3 regions of the Burkholderia sp. FERM BP-3421 genome follow, and region 1 is predicted to be linked to each of the others. Evidence: riboswitches for the same ligand, from Rfam matches in the RefSeq annotation. Region 1 holds a riboswitch; each other region holds the start of a gene.
What was found. A riboswitch is a leader RNA that binds a small molecule or an ion and turns the genes downstream of it on or off. The one in region 1 is predicted to bind thiamine pyrophosphate.
Positions count from the first base shown of each region.

Region 2: another riboswitch for thiamine pyrophosphate. It lies ahead of Bsp3421_RS02540 (DMT family transporter); the one in region 1 lies ahead of Bsp3421_RS31550 (FAD-dependent oxidoreductase).
Region 3: another riboswitch for thiamine pyrophosphate. It lies ahead of thiC (phosphomethylpyrimidine synthase ThiC); the one in region 1 lies ahead of Bsp3421_RS31550 (FAD-dependent oxidoreductase).

Region 1 covers NZ_CP117782.1:3,408,586-3,410,839, forward strand. Annotated here, with positions in the region: gene Bsp3421_RS31545 (ABC transporter ATP-binding protein/permease) at 1-741, opposite strand, end outside; TPP riboswitch at 982-1,105, shown strand; gene Bsp3421_RS31550 (FAD-dependent oxidoreductase) at 1,289-2,254, shown strand, end outside.
Region 2 covers NZ_CP117780.1:389,694-391,947, forward strand. Annotated here, with positions in the region: gene Bsp3421_RS02530 (secondary thiamine-phosphate synthase enzyme YjbQ) at 156-575, opposite strand; gene Bsp3421_RS02535 (thioredoxin family protein) at 592-918, opposite strand; TPP riboswitch at 1,136-1,242, shown strand; gene Bsp3421_RS02540 (DMT family transporter) at 1,316-2,152, shown strand; gene Bsp3421_RS02545 (TauD/TfdA family dioxygenase) at 2,214-2,254, opposite strand, start outside.
Region 3 covers NZ_CP117782.1:473,315-475,568, forward strand. Annotated here, with positions in the region: gene thiC (phosphomethylpyrimidine synthase ThiC) at 1-1,089, opposite strand, end outside; TPP riboswitch at 1,248-1,366, opposite strand; gene Bsp3421_RS18345 (pentapeptide MXKDX repeat protein) at 1,525-1,803, shown strand; partial or broken gene Bsp3421_RS18350 (cytochrome b/b6 domain-containing protein) at 1,959-2,254, shown strand, end outside.

The sequences.
Region 1 (2,254 bases):
GGCGTTCTCGCGGATCCGGATCAGGCCGAAGCGGAAGTCGGCCTCGACCCGCTGCTGCTGGTAGTTGAGCGGCACGAGCTGGTGGCCGAACCAGTGCGTCATCAGCGAGCCGAATATGGCGTACAGCGCGGCGGCCCACACCATGTAGCCGGGGATCATGACCGGCGAGCCGCCGAGCGTGATGGTGAGCGCGCCCGCGAGCGACCAGAGGATCGTCACGAACGACACGAGCGTGACGACCGTCGACAGCAGGTCGAGGGTCAGCGCGAGCGTGGTGGTGGCGAACGACGCGAGATCGTCGCTGATCCGCTGGTCGGGGTTGTCGGCGAGGCGGTCGCGTTCGATCCGGTAGAACGCGCGCGCGCCGAGCCATTCCTCCAGGAAGCGCTCGGTGAGCCACTGCCGCCAGCGGAAGCCGAGCATCTGCCGCAGGTAGCGGCCGTAGACGAACAGGATGATGTACGCGAATGCGAGCCCGCTGAACACGAGCAGCAGGTGCGGGAAGTCGTGGACGTCCTTCGATTCCAACGCGTTGTAGAACTGCGCGTTCCACTTGTTGAGCTTGACGTTGATCGCGACCATCAGCAGGTTGATCGCGATGATCGTGATGAACAGCGTCCAGGCGATCTTCCATTCGGACGAGACCCAGTAGGGCTTGATGAGCCGCCACGCCGACACGTCGCGCGCGGACGCGGCGGGATCGTGCGGATCGGGGCGGGCGGAGGGGGGCGATTGGCTCATGGGCGTCCTGATGAGTGGACCGGATACCGCGCCGCGCGCGGCGCGCCTGAAAACAGTGCCGCATGGCGGCGGGCGTGCGCCGATTGTGTGGGGCGCGGCTTAAACGGCCCTTAACGCGCGGGCCGGGCGCGACCGGACCCGGCCCGATCATCGGGCATTGTGCCAGCGCGGCGGGGCGTCGGGCGATTTTGCCGCAGGCGCCGGTTTGCGGCCGTTTCCGCTTTTATGGTCTAATGACCGCCGACGAAACAGGGGTGCTTTGCACGCCAGCCGCCCGGCGACGGGCGTGGCGCGACGAGGCTGAGAGAGACCCTTCGCACCCGATCCGGGTAATACCGGCGCGGGAAGTTTCCGATCCCGCCGGGCCGCGCTGGCCGTCATTCCCGTTTCGCCAGCGCCTCGCACGCCCGGCCGGCCCTGGCTGCCGGTTTCGTCCTTTTGGGTGCGCGCGCCGCGTGTTGCGGAAGGATTCGATGACCGTTCATTCTTCATTTGTATGTTTCCCGTGGTCCTGCTGTCGCGCTGCTGCGCGGGCGGGGGGGCGCTCATGACGCCCGGATCGCAAGCCGATTTCGCGGTGCTGGGCGGCGGCCTGGTCGGTCGGCTGGTCGCATGGCGGCTGGCGGGCGAGGGCCATCGCGTCGTGCTCGTCGAGCGCGGCGACGCGGCCGGGTCGGGCGCGGCCGCCTGGGTGGCCGCCGCGATGCTCGCGCCGCTCGCCGAGGCGGCGAGCGCGGAACTGCTGATCACCGAACTGGGCGCCGCGTCGCTCGAGCGCTGGCCCGCGTGGCTCGCCGAACTGCCGGAGCCGGTGTTCTTCCAGCGCAACGGCACGCTCGTGGTCTGGCATCACGCGGATCGCGCCGAGGCGCCGCTGTTCGAGCGCCGGGTGCGCGCGAACGCACCGGCGGCGCTGGTCGACGGCGGCTTCGTGCCGCTTGCCGGCGCGCAGGTCGACGCGGCCGAGCCCGCGCTCGGCGGTCGCTTCGCGCGCGGCCTGCTGCTGCCGCGCGAGGGCCAGCTCGACAACCGCCAGACCTTGCATGCATTCGCGGCCGGCCTGGCCGAGCGCGGCGTCGAGACGCACTGGAATACCGTGGTCGATCTCGCGACCGCGCCGGCGGCGCGCGTCACGATCGATTGCCGCGGGCTGGGCGCGAAGCAGGTGTTCCCGACGCTGCGCGGGATCCGCGGCGAGGTGGCGCGCGTGCACGCGCCGGGTATCGGCCTGAGCCGTCCGGTGCGGCTGCTGCATCCGCGCTACCCGCTCTACATCGCGCCGAAGGAGCATGACCTGTACGTGATCGGCGCGACCGAGGTGGAGGGCGAGGACATGTCGCCCGTCAGCGTGCGCTCGGCGCTCGAACTGCTGAGCGCCGCGTTTTCCGTGCATCCGGCCTTCGGCGAGGCGCGCATACTCGAACTCAACGCGCAATGCCGGCCGACGCTGCCCGACCACCGACCGGCGCTGGTCTGGGACGGCGGCGCGCGGCTGGCCGTCAACGGCCTGTAC
Region 2 (2,254 bases), on a different replicon from region 1:
CGGCGTCGGGTCGTGGCGGAGGGCGTGGGGAGACGGAGGGCAGTTCGGGCGGGACGGGAGAACGCGGTTGACCGGAAGAGGAGGATCGGGCGAAGTCGCGGCGACCTCGCATACAGCGTCCGTCGGCTGCCCGGCCTCATCGGGCGCAGGCGCCGTCACGCGCCGATCAGGTGCAGCACGACCTCGCGCCGATGGCCCGCGCGGCGATGCTCGAAGAGGTAGAGGCCTTGCCAGGTGCCCAGCACCATGCGCCCATGCTCGACCGGGATCGACAATTGCACCTGGGTCAGCGCCGCGCGCAGATGCGCGGGCATGTCGTCGGGGCCTTCCGCGTCGTGCTCGTAGCGTGACGCATCCTCCGGCGCGAGGGCGGCGAAGTAGCGCTCCAGGTCGCGCCGCACCGACGGGTCCGCGTTCTCCTGGATCAACAGCGAAGCCGAGGTATGCCGGCAAAACACGGTCAGCAGCCCGGTGCGAATCGCTTGCCGCTCGACGAAGGCCTGCGCCTGCCCCGTGAATTCGACGAGCCCCGCCCCGCGCGACTCGACGAGAAGGTGTCCGATCGCCTGTCGCATGATCAGCGGGCGCGGCTCAAGCCAGCGCGGCGAAGCCCTCGGCCTCGATCTGCGCGGCGCTGTCGGGACGCACGACGCGGGCGACTTCGACGCCCTCGCGCAGGAACACGAGGGTGGGCCACAGCTTGATGCGGAACGAACGACCCAGCGGCCGGCCGGGGCCGTCCTCGATCTTCAGATGCCGGACCGCGGGATGCGCCGCGAACGCGGCTTGAATCGCCGGCTGCGCCCCCGCGCAGATACCGCACCAGTTGGCGCCGAATTCGAGGACCGTCATGCCCGCGAGCGCGTCAACTTCGGTGCGCGCGGGGGCGTCAGGGGTGTAGGCCGTTGGAGTATGCATCGCCGCTCTCGGATACCGTGAAAAAAGGGCTGTGACCTGCTGCGAAGCCAGCGGCCCTACTGTAGCGGAAAGCCGGCCGCGCCGCAGCCGATGCGACGCGCGGACTGCGGCGGGCGCGCAGCGGCATGACAGGCGGCATGAACGCATGAACGAGCGAGCGCGGCAGACGCCGCGCGGCGCGATGCTTGCCGATCCCCGGCTTCTTACCCATAATGCGTGAGCCATCAGGGGGAGCCGGTTTGCCGGCTGAGAGGTTCCGGGTGCGGAACGACCCCTAAACCTGATCCGGATAATGCCGGCGTAGGAATGAGGTCATCGACGTGTCCTGCACACCCTCCCCTGGCGCGGGCTCCACCGCCGCCGCCCCTCCGCTCCACCGCCCGGGCCGATCACGCCGATGACCCCGCCCGTCATTGCGCTGGTCCTGTTTGCCGCGATCCTGCACGCGACCTGGAACGCCGTGCTGCGCAGCGGCGCCGACCGGCTGTGGAGCATCACCGTCATGAGTTTCGCCACGACCGCGGCGGCGGCCGCGTGCGCGCTCTTCCTGCCGCTGCCCGCGCGCGCGAGCTGGCCGTATCTCGGCGTCTCGGCCATGCTGCAGGTGGGCTACAGCCTCTTCCTCGCGTATGCGTACAAGGGCGCCGAACTGGGCCTGATCTACCCGATCGTCAGGGGCACCGTGCCGCTCCTCGTGACGATCGGCGGCTACCTGTTCGCCGGGCAGACGCTCCACGACGGCTCGCTGCTCGGCGTCCTGCTGATCTCGGGCGGCATCGCGAGTCTCGCGCTCGGCCGCCGCCGGATCCAGGCGCGGCCGCTGCTCGCCGCGCTCGTCACGGGGCTGTTCATCGGCAGCTACGTGACGACCGACGGCGTGGGCGTCAGGCTCGCCGGCGATCCGCGCGCCTACGCGGCCTGGATTTTCATCCTCTACGGGATCCTGATGCCGGCCGTGTATGCGCTGTACGGCGGCAAGCTCGCCAAGGGCTATGCCCGCAACGAGACCGTCAAGGCCATGCTGGGCGGCGTCATCTCGATGATCAGCTACGCGGCGACCGTCGCCGCGCTGTCGCTCGGGCCGCTCGGGCCGGTGTCGGCGATCCGGGAGACCAGCATCGTGTTCTCGGTGATCATCGGCTGGCTGTGCCTCGGCGAACGTCCGACCCGGCATCGCGTCGCGGCCAGCATGGCGGTGGTGATCGGCGCGGTCTGCCTGACCTATCGCGCCTGAGGCCCGAGCCGGGCACGCGCGCGGCGCATCCGCGGCCGCGCGCGCCCATGCGCCCCGTGCGTTACGAATACACCGGCCGCCGCGCCGCCTCGGCGGCCAGGA
Region 3 (2,254 bases), 960 kb from region 1:
GCGCGACACGATGCCCGTCATGCGGTTCGCGGTCAGCGGCACGTATTGCAGGCGCACGCCCGCGTGGATCGTGAAGTAGTCGACGCCTTGCTCGGCCTGCTCGATCAGCGTGTCGCGGAAGATTTCCCAGGTCAGGTCCTCGGCCTTGCCGTTGACCTTTTCCAGCGCCTGGTAGATCGGCACCGTGCCGATCGGCACCGGGCTGTTGCGGATGATCCATTCACGGGTTTCGTGGATATGCTTGCCGGTCGACAGGTCCATCACCGTGTCGCCGCCCCAGCGGATCGCCCAGGTCATCTTGTCGACTTCCTCGCCGATCGACGACGTCACGGCCGAGTTGCCGATGTTCGCGTTGATCTTCACGAGGAAGTTGCGGCCGATGATCATCGGCTCCGATTCCGGGTGGTTGATGTTCGCCGGGATGATCGCGCGGCCGCGCGCGATTTCGTCGCGCACGAACTCCGGCGTGATCTCGGCGGGCGCGCCCGTGCCGTAGGCGGCGGCGCCGAACGCCTGGCCCGGATGCTGGCGGCCCATCATCGCGGCGAGCTTCGCGCCGTTCGGGCCGCTTGTCTTCAGGTTTTCCAGGTACTCGGCGCGGCGCTGGTTCTCGCGGATCGCGATGTATTCCATTTCCGGCGTGATGATGCCCTGGCGCGCGTAGTGCATCTGGGTGACGTTCTTGCCCGCCTTGGCGCGGCGCGGGTTGCGGTGCAGGCCCGGGAAGCGCAGCTCGGCCGTCTTCGGGTCCTGCGCGCGTTCGAGGCCGTATTCGCTCGTGAGGCCGTCGAGCGCCTCGGTGTCGCCGCGCGACTCGATCCAGCCCTGGCGCAGCGCGGGCAGGCCCGAGCGGATGTCGATCTTGGCGTCCGGATCGGTGTAGGGGCCGGAGGTGTCGTACACATAGATCGGCGGGTTCTTCTCGCCGCCGAAGCCGGTCGGGGTGTCGGCCTGGGTGATCTCGCGCATCGGCACGCGGATGTCCGGCTGCGAGCCCGCCACGTAGATCTTGCGCGAGTTCGGCAGCGGGGCAATGGCGGCGGCGTCGACGCGCGCATCGGCGGAAAGGAACTTGGGGTTGGCGTTCATGCGATCTCCTGTGTCGATCCGATCGAGCGCTGGGCGCTGGCTCGGGTGCAGGACCCGGGCCGGCGCTTCAGTACTTGCCCGGATCCCATGCAAAGCGAATGTGGGGCGCTAAGCAGGAGACGAGACTCGCGACGCGACGGGATTCATCTGAAGAACGACGGTGAAACCCGGACGCTTCCCTGCGCTGGCATTATCCAGATCAGGTTCAAAGGGTATTTCTCACCCGCCGCGCACCAAATGTCTGATCTGGCGCAAGGCAGGACCCCCGCGTTAGCAAGCGCACAAGATACACCGGGTCGGCGGCGGTTTCAACCGGGGACAGATCTTAAGTGCGGCGGCGGGGTGCGGCCGCGAAAATAATTTCATGGGCGGCTGTCAGATCGCGCGGTGTGCGCCGACCAATCGACTCCTCTAACAAGATGACGGAGTCATCCCATGAAACATTCCCTGTTGGCCGCCTGCCTCGCCGTGTTCGCGTTCTCTGCCGCAGGCGTCGCCTATGCGCAGAACGATGCGATGTCGAACGGCGCGATGGCGAAGGACGCCATGGCGAAAGACGCGATGTCCAAGGACGGCATGAAGAAGGACGCGATGTCCAAGGACGGTATGAAGAAGGATGCGATGTCCAAGGACGGTATGAAGAAGGATGCGATGTCGAAGGACGGCATGAAGAAGCCGATGAAGGACGACAAGATGAGCCCGATGTCGAACTGAGCGCCCGCGCGCTCCCCGCTTGGCCTTGGCCGTCCGCGCCCCCGCGCGGGCGGCGCTTTTTCGGGCCGGGGCGCGCGGGGCCGCCGTGACAGCCAGGAGGTCACGCGATGCATGTTTCCCATTCCCCCATGCGGCCGCCCGCGGCGCGCCGCGAACGCGTCGTCCACCCGGTCTGGGTGCGGGTCTGCCACTGGCTGAACGCGCTGGCGGCCGTCACGATGGTGCTGTCCGGCTGGCGCATCTACGACGCCTCGCCGATCTACGCCGGCTTCACGTTTCCGCACGGGCTCACGCTCGGCGGCTGGCTCGGCGGCGCGCTGCAATGGCATTTCGCCGCGATGTGGCTGCTGTTCCTCAACGGGCTCGGCTATCTCGCGCTGGGCGTCGCGACGGGACGCCTGCGCCGCAAGTTCTGGCCGCTGTCGCCGCGCGCCGTGCTGCGCGACGCGTG